DNA from 3 places in the Paenibacillus sp. XP01 genome. Region 3 is predicted to be linked to each of the others. Evidence: riboswitches for the same ligand, from Rfam matches in the RefSeq annotation. Region 3 holds a riboswitch; each other region holds the start of a gene.

Region 1 (5,710 bases), 740 kb from region 3:
ATGATTATGATCATGGTGGTGATCGTGATCATGGTGATGGTCATGGTCATGGTGATGGTCATGATGGTGATCGTGATGGTGATCGTGATCATGATGGTGATCGTGATCATGGTGGTGATCGTGATCATGGTGGTGGTCATGGTCATGATCGTGATGATGGTGGTGGTGTTTCATCGCTTCGATCCGATACTGGAACTCGTTCCAAGCTGCATCGACTCTGCCTTCCAATGCATCAAATGCACGCTGAGTCACCAGTTCCACCAGCTTGGGATGGAAACCGAAATAACCGCCCAGTTCAACCTGAATCTCCGGATGCTCGGCTGCGAATGCCGCCGTCATCTCGTCGATCCGTTTAATCAGCACACCCGTAAACAGGAAATACGGAAGAACGATAATCCGTTTGGCCCCAAGCGCCAGACAGCGCTGCAGCCCTTCCGGGAACAAAGGCTCGGTGACGCCGATAAAACAGCTTTCCGCCCATTTATAAGGAAGCTTCTCCCACAACATCCGCGTCATTTTGAAAAAGTCGCTGTTGGCATCCGGATCACTGCTTCCCCGGCCAAGAACCAGCACCGCCGTTTCCTCATCCCGGGCCGGAGCAGGCGGGGCAGCCACTGCGACTGCTCCGCGAGAGGCTCCTGCCGATACGGGCTTCGCCTCATGCAAGCGAGTCTGCAAAATCTCAATCACTTTGTCGTGTACGCCAATCGGGCGGCCATACACGAATTCAACCTGCGGATAACGTGCTTTTGCACGATCGATCGCATTCGGGATGTCTACTTTGGCATGTCCGGCCGCAAACAGAATAATCGGCACCAGCACAACACGTGTCGCTCCTCTGTTCACGCAGGCTGTAACACCCTCAGCGATGCTTGGACGCGTCAATTCCAAAAAGCAAGTTTCCACGATCGTAGCTTCCGGAGCCTGCTCTGCTACGGTACGCGCAAACTCCTTCAGTTCGTTGTTCCCCTCAGGGTCACGACTTCCGTGACCTACCAGCAATATGGCGTTCATGTGCGATTGCTTCCTCCCCATTCCCGGCCCCTCAGGACCGGGCTTCCTGATTGATATGTCCATGCATTGCTTATTGGTTCAAAGGTAAATCCGGGCTCCCGATCATCTAATCCCCACAAACCGGGTTTACTTCAACCGTGACCGGTGCATCCACATGGCGGAAGCCCTGAATCACGCCAACCCGTTTGAAAAATTTATGAAAACGCTCATTCGGATGTCCTTTTTCCTTGTACTCCGCAACGATCCGTTCCACGATGCCGCCAATTTCGTCGCCCGGAATGCCTTCCGCGACCGGTTGCGCGGGATGGGCGTTGCGCCCGAACTTTTTGCCGCCGAGGAACAGGTCGTAACCGCCTTTGCGGTACACGATGCCGATATCCTCCAACACCGCGCCGTAACATGCCATGCCGCAGCCGTTCAGGGCCACGCTCGTTTCCTTCGGCGCACTCACGCCGCCGATGACGGCCTGCAGGTGTTCTGCCATCGGTACGGCATCATCCTTCTCCATGTTGCAGAAGTCGCAGGCTTTCACCTTGATGACGTCCCCGATCGGCACCACGATGAACTTCGCGGCGCGCAGCTCGGCAACGAGCCGGTCCGGCTCGAAGGTTGGCACGCGCAATATGATCTGGTGCTCCGGCGTATACTCCAGCTCGCCGTCGTCACCCGCGCATTGCGCAAGCAGCGCCATCTGTGCGGCGCTGAACTTTTTGTTGCCGACGCCGGGCGATACGCCCACCTCGAAGAGCGGCGGCTTGCTGCCTGGCGCGGGCGCCGTGCGCTCCAGGGCCTGCGGCGCAGCGGCTCCAGGCCCGGCGTCCAGCCAGCGGCTGGCTGCTTCGACCGCGAGGGCCCCGCCTGCCGCGAGCCGACCGAGCGCCTCCGCGGCCAGCTCGGCTGCGCCGATGGACGCGGCTGCGGCGGCTGCGTGCGGCGCGGCAACCGCCGGCGCAGGCCGCTCGGCGACGAGCACAGCGATGGCTCCGCCGGCATCGCTGCCCGACGGGCTCGTCGCCGTTCCCGCAGGCGCAGCGCCGGCCGCGCCTTGGCCCGCTGCCGTACCGCTCGCGGCAGCACGGGCCTCCATCGCGCCGAGCGACCATGGCTCGGCTTCCGTGCGCAGCCGCTCATGCGGCCGGAGCGGCTGTTCCGTCGCGTTCAGCGTGTATTTCCGCTGATAGCCGCGCGGGGTCACCATGAGCCCTTCGTACATCATGGTGGACGAATTGCCGATGATCACGGTCGTCAGCATGCCGATGTCATGGTTCAGCATGTCCTCCAGCGTGGTGATGACCACATGCTGGCGGTCGCGGTACGCGCTTTTGACCAGCCCGACAGGGGTCTTGGGATCACGGTAACGCAGCAGAATCTCCTGCGTTTCTACGATCTGGCGGGTCCGCCTGCCGCTCCGCGGATTGTACAATGCAATGACGAAATCAGCGGAAGCCGCGGCCTCAACCCGGCGCTTAATGGTGTCCCACGGGGTCAGATGGTCGCTCAAACTGATCGTGCAAGCATCGTGCATGACAGGCGCTCCCAGCAAGGAAGCGCAGGACTGGATCGCCGAAACGCCCGGAACCACCTCCACTTCCACGCCGCTGTCCGGCTTCCATCCGCGCTCCATCAACACCTCGTATACGAGGCCGGCCATACCGTATACGCCCGCGTCGCCGCTGGAAATCACGGCCACGATTTTTCCCGCTTCCGCCTGTCTTACCGCTTCCTGCGCACGGCTGACTTCCTCGGTCATGCCCGTACGTACGATTTCCTGTCCGGTCAGCAGCGGCCGAATCAGGTCGACGTACGTGTTGTAGCCGATAATGACCTCGCTCTCTCTCAGTGCCTCAAGCGCCCGGTGGGTAATATGCTCCATGGCCCCTGGACCGAATCCGATAACAAGCAGCTTGCCTAGTCCTTGCATCTGTTTCTCCTCCTCCGATAACCTGTCCGACTTAAACAGTGAAGAAGGACGGCTAAGCCGGCCTTCTTCGCGCCTTATCGCATATTCAAAACTCTGAGAACGCCAATAAATCCCGTCCGCAATGCGGACGGGATACGAATGTACGTATGCTCAAGAACACAGCATCATTCCGTGGAAGAATGATCCTGCTGATGCATGGCCCGGAAGGGTCTGCCGGACGGACCTATGGTCCGCCCTTTTCCTGATCGTTCGTACACCGCTCCTTTCCGCGAAGGGTCCGGTGACACATTCAAGGTAGGTCTCCTGGCTCTGGTTCATCAGCTTCCTTTTCCGTCTTCCCCGGTGATCCGAGTGACTTATCAGCAGCAGCTCCAACGTCTGCGCAACCGATATTATTGAAAGGAGCCTCCCCATTACAGTGGCGGGACCGCTCGGGATTTGCACCCGATTCCCTGTTACCTCTTGCCTGAAAGCAAGAGCACCTTGTCTGTTTTCATGTGATGATATTGTCTTCATCATACCATCCGTCAGGAAATGATGTCCATGCCCATGAAGGCCTGCATTCATTTAATTTTCCCGCCCGGACGCAATCCTTTGCCTGCGAAACCAAAAAGGCCCTGATCCATGTATGGATCAAGGCCTCTTCTTATTAGCTTTTCCGTTCCTCTTCGGTTGACCAAAACCCGCACATCAGCATAGCGAAGGACTGCTCTCAGCCTTTTCGCCTTTTTATACCGTGCATCCTTTAAGCCTGATCTACCTTCAAAGCGGCGTAATAACGGCCCAGCTCCACGATGAGCGCCCCCATCTTTTCTTCCTCGGGGACAACGCGAACCTCGATGCCTTCCTCGCGCATGGCATTTGCCGTTACTTTGCCCACCGAAGCGGCCACCACGCCCTGCCTGAACGCCTCCTGCATCTGTTCCAGCTTGCCTTGCGAAGCTGCGTATTCCGTCAAAAAACGCACCTGCGGGCCGCTTGTAAAAGCAACGGCGTCAACCTCGTTCGCGATGATTTCGTTCAACAGCTGCGCCAGCTCCGCTTCTTCCGGCGGCACATGCCGATAAGGCAGCACCTGCCGCACCTGGGCGCCTTGCTGCTCCAGCCAACTCACCAGTTTCGGTGCCGTTTCGCCATGGAGCTGCAGCATCACTTTTTTCCCGGCAAGATCATGGGCAGCAAACTCGCGGATCAACCCTTCCGTGCTGCCATCATCGTCCCGAACGATGGGTGAAAGCCTGCGCTTGCGCAGTGCATTCACCGTTTTGTATCCTCTCGCCGCAATCGACGAAGCCGCAAGTACATCAAGCAGCGCTCCGGCAAGCTCCATATCCTCTGCCATATCAAAAATGGCATCGAGCCCCATGCCCGTCGTCAGCACCGCCCAGTCCGGCGGATTGGAAATCCAGGAGACCAGTCCGTCCCGAATGCTCCGGTCATCCAGAAACACCGTTCCCTGTGCAGGCCGTACCAGCGGAATTCCGCCCATTTTTTCAACCAGCAGGGACATCTCCCTCGACTTGCGCGGTCCCGTCAGAGCCACGCGTATGCCTGCCAAATGTTGCGCCATATCGTTCCCCCCAGTTGGATTCTGCCGAAAGTTCATCAGTCTGACTTCAGTATACAGGCAGAGCCCATGCAGGGGAACCTTGAATACCCTTTATTTTCGGGGTTTTCCTATAACGATTTTTTATAAAATCCATAAACCATGCACCTTCTTAAGAAGGTTGAAGTTTTCCGCCCTGCGGGCCGCTTCGCTTTCTTTCATCCTCCTGCCCGGATTTCTCCGCATGCTGCTCATGCTTGCCTGCCCGTTTCTTTTTGGGTCGAAGAAACAGAAACAACAGGATCGGAATCAAGACCTCAAACACTATGGCGATCCATGTCCATTCCCGCGTAAACCGGTAAAGCTGGACGGCGTTCCGGAAAAACCAAAACGCGCAAACAAACCCGAGCAGCGCAATCGGTCCGGTCAGCACTTTGCCGGATACCTTCGGAATCATCCGTTTGAGCCCCCAACATACAAAATACAGATCAAACGCGATTTTGGTAACCATGGCAGGCAGGGTCGCCGCGGCCAATGGCAAGTCAAACCGGTCCAGAAACTCGCTGATCTGCAATTGCCGTGCCAATTCGTAAGAAGGATACACCAACCGTGAGGCAATTTCCACGCCGATGGACGCAATCGTTTCAATAAGGATCAACATCATCAGCAAAACGGCCCATAACATTCCCCGAAAAGCAGGCTTGAATTTAAAGTCACTGCCTTTCATGACAAAGGGGAGCGCAACCATCTCGCCAAAAAAGGAAAACATGTACCAAGTGCCTCTCCCCACGCCTGCCGCATCAACGTCCAAATACGGCAGCAGATTGTTCAGGTCTACTTGCGGGGCAACCATAAACGGCACGATGACCGAATTGACCAGAAACAGCGTGACATACAGCTCTGACATTCCGATCAGTGATCCCAAACCGCCCCTCACGATAAAAACGGCCATCACGAGGATCGTTAGTGCAATGATCGAGATCGGGGTCGTTTCCAACAACGTTATGCTGACATAATCGCCGATCAAACGCAAATCCCTCGCGAAAATAAAGAGAAAAAACAGGATGTACAGCATACCTGTAACCCTTCCCCAAAAAGGATACCGTTCCACCAGGGATTGAAACAAGTCCTTATCGGGAAAGCGGCGCATCATCCGGCTGATCAGCCAGAAGGATATCCCCATCACGACAAATGCGGGGATATAGGACAAGTAGGCATGTTGTTTGGCA
Region 2 (5,710 bases), 1.3 Mb from region 3:
ACAGGATGCTGCCCGTATTCGCTTGCTCGGTTCCAGCCACCAGCTGCAGCAGGGTGGATTTGCCGCTGCCGTTCGGGCCGACCACTCCCCACCATTCCCCTTCCTGGACGCTCCAGTTCACGTCATGCAGGGCATGATGGGAGCCATAGCTTTTGCTTGCGCCCTTCACTTCGATCAGAGATTGGTTCCCGCTCACGGCATCATCCCCTTTTGCAGCTTTTTGTTGCGGTGCAGCAGGTAGGCGAAGAACGGTGCTCCCACAAATGCCGTGACGACGCCGAGGGGAATCTCGGTCGGTGCCAGCAAGGAACGGGCAATCGTGTCGGCCCATACCATGAAGATCGCACCGCCTATGGCGGAGAGCGGCACCAGCAGACGGTAATCCGGGCCGACGATCAGCCGCAGCATATGCGGAATGACCAAACCGACAAAACCGATCACGCCCGACACCGAGACGGCCCCAGCCGTCAGCAGCGTACCCACGCCGAGCACCGCCAGCTTCAATCGGTCGACGCGAACCCCGATGTGGGCAGCCTGTCTTTCGCCCAGCGCCAAAATGTTCAATGAACGAGCTTGGCTCCACAGCACGAGCAAACCAAGCAGGAAATATGGGAAAAGGATGGCCGTATACGACCATCCACGCAGTGCCAGACTTCCCATCGTCCAATATATAATTTCGTTAATCGTTTGTTTGGACATGGTGGACAGGAAGGATACGACCGCTCCCAGGAAACTCTGCATCACCACGCCGGCAAGAATGAGGCTGTGCGTCGGGATTTTGCGGCCTTCGCGCGCCAAAGCCAGCACAAACCACAATGTCAGCACTCCGGTCACGAAAGCAACCAACGGCAGCGTCCAGACGCCGATCAGCGCATATTGCAGGCCGAAAAAGATCAACACGGCTGCCCCCACCGACGCTCCGGACGATACGCCAAGGGTGAACGGGTCGGCCAGCGGGTTGCGCAGTACGCCCTGAAATCCAGCGCCGGCCACGGTCAATGCTGCGCCGACGAGAACAGCGAGCAGTACCCTCGGAAGGCGTACCTTCCATATGATCTGTTCCGCTGCAGTCGTCCAATCCGGAACGATCCGGTCACCCAGCCATGGAATGTGATGCAGAATAATACCTGCAATATGCCGGATCGGCAGCGAGACCGAGCCGATGCCGGTGCAGATCAGCACGGTCAGGACAAGCAGCACCATGCCTGCTGTGCCGTACACTGCAAGTTTGCGGCTCATTGGAACAAGTCAGGATAGACCGCCTTGGCCACTTCCTTCAAGCCTTGGGTCACGCGAGGACCTGGACGAGTCAGCAGATTGGCATCCAAACCGATGACCTGATCGTTTTTGACGGCTGTAATTTGATCCCAACCGCTGCGGGCCTTGATGATTTGATCCAGTGTTTTGGAGTCTTCCACCACGTCGTCCGCGTACAAAATCACATCCGGATTGGCGGCGATGATGTTTTCTTCGTTGATTTCATTCCAGCCTGTCATGTCGGAAGCGACGTTCGTAGCACCGGAAAGCGTGATGATTTCATCCATGAACTCTCCCTTGCCCACAGTCCAGCCTGGGGAGAACTCCACGTACACTTTTTTCTTGTCTTCCGGTTTCACCGATTTGACCGCTTCCGTCACGTCAGCCACATCTTGTTTCATCTGTGCGGCCAATTTCTGGGCTTCTGCCTGACGGTCCGTAATTTTGCCGAACGTTTCGATGTTTTTGATTACGTCATCGACCGATTTCGGGTCTGTTTTGAAAATGGTGATACCCAAGTCGCGCAGCTTTTTCACGGCTTCCTCGCTCATCGAAATCCCCGTTACCACGAGATCGGCATCCGCTGCAATGATCGACTCTTCGTTCGGCTTGGACACGCCGCCCATCTTCGGTTTTGTCGTCGCTGCTTCCGGATAATCGTCGAAATCGGATACGCCCACGATCTGCTCGTCCAATCCGAGCGCGAACAGCGATTCCGTTTCGGCTGGCGATACGGAGACGATCTTTGTCGGCGCCTTTTCAAACGTAAACGACTCGCCCGTTGCATCGGTCACCGTGAACGGATACTGCGTTTTGAGGTCCGTCTGCGCCTGTTCCTGGGATTGCCCCTGTGCCGGCTGCTGCGTGCCTGCGCCTCCTTCGTTGTTCGTTGTTGCCGCTCCGCATCCTGCGAGAGCGAATGTCAGCATCGCTGCGCTCAGCAGGGACGCCATGCCTTTCCATGTCGTGAATCTCATGATTGGATTCTCCCCTTTTTCTGTGTTTGGTAGATCGAAGACTGTGCTTCCGCCCGTGTCTGTCCCTTGAATGGCCGTTTCTTGAAAAAAAATCCCCGATCCTTGCGATCAGGATCAGGGATAACGTCTCGCATATGGCGATCCGCGCACGACAGCACAAGGCCGCATGCATGGAGCATTGCCCGAAACGCTGTCCTTTCCTCGAAGGAACACCGATGGTTAAACGCCCTGGGCAGGCAACCTGACTTTCCACGCCGAATCGGCTGGATTACAGTGGCGGGACCGTGCCGGATTTGCACCGGCTTCCCCTGTTTTACCCGTTTGCCCTCTCCGGATCGTCCGCACGGACGCCGTGATTTTCGGGAGTAACGGGTCCCATGGTCGTTAATATTGCATCCCCATTCAAGTGGGTGTGCATCTGCTGCCGAACGCCTTCGCCAGCTCTTGAAACGATGCTTGTACCGAAGCCACACTTCTGTTGTGATTATAGGTGATATCGACCGTGCTTACAACCCGATTTCGGGAAAAGGAAGACGGATTGCCTTCCGTCCGTCCGGCGAACGTTCCAATTGAAGCCGGATCGCTTGCCCCGGAATGACCGAAACGTCCCAGAACGCCTGACCTGGCAGCAGCCGAGTCAGCATATAACGAATGACCCCGCCATGCGTAACGACCAGATCTTTCGTCTGCGCTGTTGTCGAATCACCAGTTCTCTCATGCCGGGGTTCCGCCCACATTACTTCATTCAAAAAATCATCAATCCGGGCAGAAAACGATGACCACGGTTCCCCGCCGGGCGGAGTTACTGTTTGCGGTGAATCGATCCATTCCCGGTAACGGGCCAAATGCTTCAGTTCCTCATAGGTACGCCCTTCCCATTCGCCAAAATGGATTTCTCTCAGCCGGGAGTCCATATGCGCTTGCCCTGCGTGCAAGGGCGCGATCCGTTCCAGCGTCTGACGGCAGCGAAGCAGATCGCTGCTATGGACCGAAGCCCACTTAATGCCGCCCAACTGCACGCGCAGTGAGGCCAATTCCTGCTCCGCTTCAGGCAGCAAACCGATATCGGTATGGCCGAGGTACCTCTTTTCCGTGTTCCACGCCGTCGTGCCGTGACGAACAAGCCATAATTCTTTTTCCCATCGATCGTGTGTCCCTTGCTGATCCTGTTGTTCTCCCCGTCTTGTCATCATGTCCATAACAACGAGCCTCCGCAGAACCAAACCAGCAGGTTGACCAAAATGCAGAGCAGTACGAACGATCCGGCCGACCAGAACATCAGGCGCGACGTGCGCACGATGTCTTCGGCCTCCATTGGACGAGTGGGCTCACCCATATATGCACGAAACGAAGCTACGCCATGGTAAACATTGTGCCCGCCAAGCCGAATGCCCAGCGCTCCGGCGACAGCCGACTCAGGAAACCCGCTGTTCGGACTTGGATGCAATCGTGCATCCCTGGAGACCATGCGTGCCGACTGCCTTGCGTCCAGCTTCATGACCCAGGCGCCCGCGATGAGCAATAAGGCCGTGATCCGCGCCGGAATCCAGTTGGCCCAGTCGTCAAGACGTGCCGAGGCCCAGCCGAGATGCAGGTACTTTTCGTTTTTGTAACCAACCATGGAATCCAAGGTGTTAACGGCACGATAGGCCATGGCCAGCGGAGCTCCTCCGATCAGCGCGTAGAACAGCGGGGAGACGATGGCATCGACGATGTTTTCGGCCACCGTTTCCACTGTCCCGCGCACGATCTCCGGTTCCTCCAGATGCTCGGTATCCCTGCCCACGATCATGCCGAGCGAACGTCTGGCTCCCGGAAGGTCGCCTTGCGCCAAATGGCGATAAACCTCCATGCCTGCATCCTTCAGTCCTTTGGACGCAATGGTGGTCGCAATTAACAGGATTTCGGCCAAAACAGCGAGCACTGGATGGATCAGCCCCAGCACAATGAGTACCAACCAGGTCAGAATAAAAGCACCGCCGGCAATCACGATCGGGAACCATAATCCGGCCTTTTTGAGCCCTTGATCCGAATGAACCTTGGCACGGATCCATCGTTCCAACGCCGTAATGCCCTTGCCCATGCCGATGACCGGATGAGGAATCCAGCGCGGATCACCGATGCAGCGATCGACGATGTAGGCCGCCAGCAGCACCCCGGCACCCGTCATGCCGGTCCATACCGGCCAAGAAGCAAACGCGAATATGTTTGTCATCGCGGTTCCCCCTCCTGCCGCCGGTTCCATTTCCCTGCCTCAAGGCTCTCTTTCACCGTGTCATACACCAGTCTGCCGATGGCTGCGCCCATGACCGTTGCCGTACCCGCGTATTGGACCAAAGGTTTGTCTGCATGATCCTGCCGGACGGCGAGCACGATGGCATCCGTCGTTGTCCCCGTCGCCGACAGTCCGTTGTCGGCATCACGCACGCCGCGATCGGCCAGCGCCGCGGCTTTTGCTTCCACAGCGGTCTGTACGGCATTGACCATTGCTCCCGGCGTCATGCGCCCGTTCACCCACAACATGATGTTGATGGTGCCCGGCACATAAACGGCGTCCCGGATCGAATTCTCCTCCGCTTCGTTACCGCACGCATCAAAGACGAGCCGGTCCGAACCGGCACGGGCAGCATTGGACACACCTGCGGTTGTGCAGCACAGCAGTCCGAAATCCGATCCGTCCCATTCCTGAATGGACGTATGCTGCAGCTTGACCGCTGTCAGCAAACCGGAACACACATCACGCGGCTCCTGCCATTCGGCCAGCAGCCGTTCGATGTCCCTCAGAGGATCATCACAGCGGTAGTGCTTGTCGACGTAAATGTTGAACACGCGGTCCAGCTCCGTCATGCCTCCGCCAACGATCGCGCTGGACAGGGCCGGCACGGGAGAAGGCACGGACGCTTTGACATGACGCTCATGAATCGTAACGCGGAGGCCCGGCCAAGTCACGGAATCATACGAGGTCCCCTCCGCGGCAAGGTTACCCTCCACATCGCGAAACGGCAATGTCATTGGACGCCACCCCCCGATTTTTGAACCGGGTCGGGTACAGCTTCGATCTGCTCATCCGTCCCGACCGGTTCCTCCGTTTTCGAAGTTTGGGCGGTTATTACACAGCCCAGCGCTTCGATCAACCGTTTGTTGGACGGCTCGTCTTTAACCGCAATGCGGACATGACGCTCCGTCAGACCCGGATACATCGCACAGCTGCGGATGAGGATGCCCTGCCCGCCAAGCGCCGCCTGCATGGTGGCAGCAGTCCACGGATCGGGCAAACGGACGAGCAGGAAGTTGGCCTCTCCAGGCGTTACCTCACAGCCATATCCTTGCAAAGCATCACTCAGCCGCCTGCGTTCCAGCGCAATCTGCTGCAACGTTTCCCGTTCGAACGACTCTCCACTGCGCAGGCAGGCTTCCCCGGCAATCAGCGCAAGGCCGTTGACGCTCCACGTCACCTGCTTGGCTGTCATTGCCTC
Region 3 (5,710 bases):
GGCTTCGCCATGCAGCCAAATCGGCCGACGAACCCGTATTGCGCTGCGGCGCTTTGACCATTGACCTTGCCCAAAGGCAGGTGGAGTTGGAGGGCATGCCCATCAAGCTGACCCCGACCGAGTACGACATGCTGAAGGTGCTTGCCTCCAATGCAGGCAAAATCGTGACCCAGCGCCAATTGCTGCAGCAGGTGTGGGGCAGTCATCACAACGAATCGGACAGCCATTATTTACGGGTATATATAGGACATTTGCGCAAAAAATTAAACGAAGATCCTGCTCAGCCGCGATTCATCCAGACTGAACCAGGCATCGGATATCGATTTTTAATGCAAGACTAATGCCACTGGCAATAAAAAAGAACAAACGCCATTCCCGTACGATCCGAGAATGGCGTTTATCGCGTTACCACTATTGTAATGTTAAGACGTAAATTTCGGCAGCCAATCGCCATGGGCTTCGATCAGCTCGTCGCACAGGGAAACGATGTCGTCGATGGAAAGCTCGGCCGACGTATGCGGATCAAGCATCGCTGCATGGTAGATGTGATCCTTTTTGCCTGTGATGGCAGCTTCGATGGTGAGCAGTTGGGTGTTGATGTTGGTGCGGTTCAGCGCAGCCAGCTGCGGTGGCAGGTCGCCGATGTACGTCGGAGTGATGCCCGATCCGTCGACTAGACACGGTACCTCGACACAGGCTTCGCGCGGCAGGTTGGTGATGAGTCCGGTGTTCATGACATTGCCGCCGATTTTATAAGGACGGTTCGTCTCCATGGCCTCCATGATATGGGAGGCGTACTCCCGGCTGCGGGTATGCTCGATGTTTTCGCTGGCGAACAGCTTCTCGCGCATTTCTTTCCAGCCTTCGATCTGATTGACGCAGCGGCGCGGATATTCGTCCAGCGGAATGTTGAAGCGCTCGATCAGTTCGGGGTAATTCTTTTTGATGAAATACGGATGATACTCGGCATTGTGTTCGGAAGATTCAGTCACATAATAGCCGAAGCGATGCATCAACTCGAAGCGCACCATGTCGTCGTGCTTCTCCTGTTGTTTGATGCGGGCAAGGCGTTTGATTTCCGGATACAGATCCTGTCCGTCCCGCGTGACTTCAAGCAGCCAGGCCATATGGTTGATGCCCGCAATTTTGGCGACAACACCGGTCTGATCGATCCCGAGGGCGTCGAAGAGATGCGGTACGCACACTTGCACGCTGTGGCAGAGGCCGACCGTTTTCACGCCGCCATGCACGCTCATGACGTTGGTCAGCACCGCCATCGGATTCGTGTAGTTCAGGAACCAGGCATCCGGGCAGACTTCCTGGATATCCCGGGCGAAATCCAGCATGACCGGAATGGTCCGCAAGTTGCGGAAAATGCCGCCGATGCCGAGCGTATCCGCAATCGTCTGGCGCAGGCCGTATTTTTTCGGAATTTCGAAGTCGGTGATCGTGCACGGATCGTATCCGCCCACCTGGATGGCATTAATGACGTATTTGGCTCCGCGCAGCGCTTCCTTGCGATCGGAATAGGTTTGCACCTTGCAGCCGCTGCCAAGCGAACGTGCCATGCTGACCAGCAGCCGTTCGGAATCGCGCAGCCGCTCGGCATCGATATCGAACAGTGCCAGTTCAAAATCTTGCAGCGCTTCGGTCATCATGACGTCGCCGAGGACGTTTTTTACAAACACGGTGCTTCCCGCACCGAGAAACGTAATTTTGTTCATTTCAGGCTCAGCCTCCCTGGTGGATTGGTGTACCTCCACTATAGGGCGATTTGGCACGTTTCACTATGGCGCAACCTCACGTAAACATGGCATAATCCCATTTTTGCATTCGTTTACATTGCGATATGGCCCGGTTTGCCTGTTATAATTTTGATAAAACTTGAAGAAGTGAGTCGTGGGTGCAAACGTTGGCGGCTCTCCAAACAGAAGGAAGGGACAGACGTGAGCAGAATCGAAATGAATGTGGTGCCGATGGATTGGACGCAGATGGAATTGGTCATGCTTTTTTTCGGGTGGGAGGACTGTGAGCCTCTGCATTACTGGGGGCCGGGTGTGCGTGACAGCTACATTATTCATTACGTTCACAAGGGACGCGGCAAGGTGCTGATGAACGATCGGCAGCATATGTTAACCAAGGGACAAGGTTTTCTCATTCTCCCCGACACGATCGTGCATTATGAAGCCGACGAGGCGGACCCATGGACGTATTCGTGGTTTGGCTTCAAAGGCGTGCAGGCCAAAGCGTTCATGCAGCGCGCGCAGTTGAATTCCGATCATCCGGTGTTTCGGGCAAGGAACGAGGCGGCGCTGGACGGATTGTATCAGGAAATGGTTCAGGTGTCCGGCCGCTCGGGCGCGGACGTGTTTACTCAAAGCTTGTTGTATCGCCTCATAGCCGAGCTGATTGCTTCTTCACCGGAAGAGGAGGGCAAGCGGCAGCCTTCTTCTACCAAAGAAGAGTACATACGGCAGGCGGTGAGATACATGGAGAACCGATATAGCCAAAAAACGAGCGTTCTCGACATCGCGCAAGCCGTAGGACTGGATCGCACGTACCTGTCGGGGCTGTTTAAGGAAAAGTACGGCAAGCCGCTGCAATCTTTTTTTCTGGAATACCGGATGAATCGCGCCGCCGAGCTGCTGCAGAGTCCGATGCTGTCCATTAGCGAGGTGGCACATTCGGTGGGATATACGGACCCGCTATTGTTCTCCAAAATGTTCAAAAAGGTCACCGGCATGTCTCCGAAGGGAGCCAGAACCAAGTCCACTGAAACGAGTGATACACGATAGAATAAGTCCCTTAAATTTGAAGAAAAAGCTATGATCTTGCCTACCTGCCAGTTATACTGGAACACATACCAATCGAATAGATGGAACTGGGTGCTGTACCCGATCGGGTACAAGCTTAATAGGGAAGCCGGTGAAATGCCGGCGCGGTCCCGCCACTGTAACAGGGGAATCAGGCAGCGATAAGCCACTGGCCATAGCCGGGAAGGCGCTGCAACGATGTTGATCCTGAAGCCAGGAGACCTGCCCGGTTTGACAACACAGCAACAGCCTACGGGAGATAGGAAGGTGTTTTGAATTAGCGCGATTTTTGTATGGGAATCGGTTTATTTGAGGCGTCCTTATCCGGGAATATACGGGAGAGGGATGCCTTTTTTGCATGGCAGAGATCGGGTTTGCTGTGAATCGAAGCAGAGAGGACGGCTGGCTTTTGGGCAAATACATCGGTAAAAGAATACTTCAGCTGGCAGCCGTTCTGTTCGGCATCACCTTCCTGACCTTTCTCCTGACCTACCTGTCGCCGGGAGACCCGGCCAGGCTGATGCTCATGGCTACGGGCGTGACGCCATCCGAGGAGCTGGTTGAGCAGGTGCGGGCAGAATTGGGACTGGACAAGCCCTTTTGGGTGAGGTACGGCCTATGGCTTGGACAAGTCGGGACAGGAGATTTCGGTACGTCGTACAAATACGGCCGGCCCGTGTTCGACGTGCTGATGTCACGTTTGCCGGCCACGCTGCGTTTGACAGGCGGTGCCATGCTTCTTGTGGTCGTTGTTTCGTTTCCGCTCGGCATCCTGTCGGCCATCCATAGAAATAAAGTGCTGGATCTCATCATTCGCCTGTTCTCCTTCGCAGGGTTGTCCATGCCAAGCTTCTGGCTGGGCATGCTGCTTATGCTCTGGTTCGGCGTGCATCTGAAGCTGTTTCCCGTCACGGGCAGCTCGGGTCTGCATAGTCTCGTATTGCCTGCATTAACGCTGGCACTGCCTTTGATCGCTCAGTACAGCAGGCAAATCCGCGCCGTCATTCTGGAGGAACATTCCCAGAACTACGTAGACGGAGCCAGAGCCAGAGGCATGAAGGAAGGAACAATCATGATCCGGCATATTCTTCCGAACGCGATGCTTCCAGTCATCACGCTAATGGGCATGTCTACCGGGGCTCTGCTCGGCGGGGCCGCAATCATAGAGAGCTTGTTCGTGTGGCCGGGCGTGGGCCAGATGGCGGTGGAAGCGATCTTTTCACGGGATTATCCGCTCATTCAGGGTTATGTGATCTGGATGGCTACGATGTATGTCGTGTTGAATCTGTTGGTCGATGTATGGACCCATCTGCGAGACCCGCGGATCCGATTGGATGTGGATGTATGATGAGGACATTCCGGCTTACGTTGTCGCAGCATCGTTGGTTCGCCGTGGTGCTCGCGTTGACGGCGTGTTGGATCGTGCTCGCCATGATCGCCCCCCTGTTTGCGCCGCATGATCCGCTGGCCACCAACTTTGGCATGGTGCTGCAACCCGCCAGCCCCGAGTATCCGCTCGGGACCGACCAATTGGGACGATGCATTCTGTCCCGTATCCTGTATGGGGCACGCACGTCGCTGCTGCTGACCTTCATGATGATCGGCATCGTGTTCGGGATCGGCGTAGGCATCGGCATCATTGCCGGTTATGCGCGCGGCATCGTGGATTCGCTGTTGATGCGGCTGGCCGATACGATGATGGCTTTTCCCGGAATCATTTTCGCCATCGCCGTCGTCGGCATGTTGGGTCCGGGTCTGCTTCATACGGTCATCGCGCTGTCGGTGGTCTGGTGGGCCAAATATGCGCGCATGGCGAGAAGTTTGGTCATATCGCTGCGACAAAAGGAATATGTCGCCGCCGCCGCTTTCAGCGGGGCGCGTCGTACCCGAATCGTTTGGGGCACCGTTCTGCCGAACATGCTGTCACCGTTAATCGTGATGGCCATGATGGATGTGGGCGGCATGATGCTCTCCATATCCGGCTTGTCCTTCCTGGGGCTTGGAGCGCAGCCGCCGGAACCGGAGTGGGGAGCCATGCTGAACGAAGGCCGGAGATACCTGCAGACGGCCCCATGGCTATTGCTGTATCCGGGCCTGGCGATATTTTGTACGGTCATGATTTTTAATTTGTTGGGCGACAGCCTCAGGGATGTGCTGGACCCTCGAAAAAACGCAGCTTGACTGGAGGATATAGAAGTGAAAACAACCCGTTTAAAAGCAGTACTGCTTACGTTCGCGTCATTTTTTATTGTATTTGCCCTCACGGCATGCGGAAGTACCAATTCATCCAGCAGGACTGGTACCGGTGGGAAAGAAACAAGCTCGGCAACGAGTGCATCCGCTGTGCCGTCGCATTTGAACGTGGCTCTGTTCTGGCTCGGCACCAATCTGGACCCGGCGGTGGAATGGAACGGCTGGACGCTGACACGTGCGGCGATCGGCGAGACGTTGGTCCAGTTTGACGAGAACATGCAGCTTGTGCCCAAAATCGCCGAATCGTGGGAACAAGTCGATGACACCACATGGAAGTTTCAGATTCGCGATGGCGTTACGTTCCATAATGGCAACAAAGTCACGGCAGATGCTGTGAAAAAATCGATTGAGCGTGCCTTGGAGCTGAACGAAAGAGGGCTGTCCACACTGCCGATCGAATCCATGAAGGCGGAAGGGCAAGATTTGACGATCCAAACGACGGAACCTTACGCTTCCCTGCTCGGAAACATTGCGGAACCGCTGTTTGTCATCGTGGACACCAGCGCAGATACATCAAGATTCGAGAGCCAGCCGGTTGCAACGGGTCCGTTCATGGTAACCTCGTATACCCCGGATCAAGAAATTCAGGTGAAAAAGTATGACGGGTATTGGGACGGTGCTCCCGAAACGGATACGATCACGTT

The links. A riboswitch is a leader RNA that binds a small molecule or an ion and turns the genes downstream of it on or off. The one in region 3 is predicted to bind cobalamin.
Region 1: linked by a shared signal. The riboswitch ahead of cobJ (precorrin-3B C(17)-methyltransferase) and the one ahead of nikB (nickel ABC transporter permease) in region 3 are both predicted to bind cobalamin.
Region 2: linked by a shared signal. The riboswitch ahead of SNR34_RS07080 (ABC transporter substrate-binding protein) and the one ahead of nikB (nickel ABC transporter permease) in region 3 are both predicted to bind cobalamin.

The regions. Positions count from the first base shown of each region.
Region 1 is NZ_CP139481.1:6,438,999-6,444,708, forward strand. Features, by position in the region: gene SNR34_RS28995 (sirohydrochlorin chelatase) at 1-1,014, opposite strand, end outside; gene cobJ (precorrin-3B C(17)-methyltransferase) at 1,121-2,935, opposite strand; cobalamin riboswitch at 3,212-3,436, opposite strand; gene SNR34_RS29005 (uroporphyrinogen-III synthase) at 3,681-4,505, opposite strand; gene SNR34_RS29010 (GerAB/ArcD/ProY family transporter) at 4,654-5,710, opposite strand, start outside.
Region 2 is NZ_CP139481.1:1,553,962-1,559,671, reverse strand. Features, by position in the region: gene SNR34_RS07090 (ABC transporter ATP-binding protein) at 1-196, opposite strand, end outside; gene SNR34_RS07085 (FecCD family ABC transporter permease) at 193-1,239, opposite strand; gene SNR34_RS07080 (ABC transporter substrate-binding protein) at 1,236-2,234, opposite strand; cobalamin riboswitch at 2,449-2,602, opposite strand; gene SNR34_RS07075 (histidine phosphatase family protein) at 2,741-3,433, opposite strand; gene cbiB (adenosylcobinamide-phosphate synthase CbiB) at 3,424-4,404, opposite strand; gene SNR34_RS07065 (adenosylcobinamide amidohydrolase) at 4,446-5,246, opposite strand; gene cobD (threonine-phosphate decarboxylase CobD) at 5,243-5,710, opposite strand, start outside.
Region 3 is NZ_CP139481.1:281,809-287,518, forward strand. Features, by position in the region: gene SNR34_RS01300 (response regulator) at 1-341, shown strand, start outside; gene melA (alpha-glucosidase/alpha-galactosidase) at 423-1,724, opposite strand; gene SNR34_RS01310 (AraC family ligand binding domain-containing protein) at 1,947-2,795, shown strand; cobalamin riboswitch at 2,867-3,057, shown strand; gene nikB (nickel ABC transporter permease) at 3,193-4,161, shown strand; gene nikC (nickel transporter permease) at 4,158-4,994, shown strand; gene SNR34_RS01325 (ABC transporter substrate-binding protein) at 5,010-5,710, shown strand, end outside.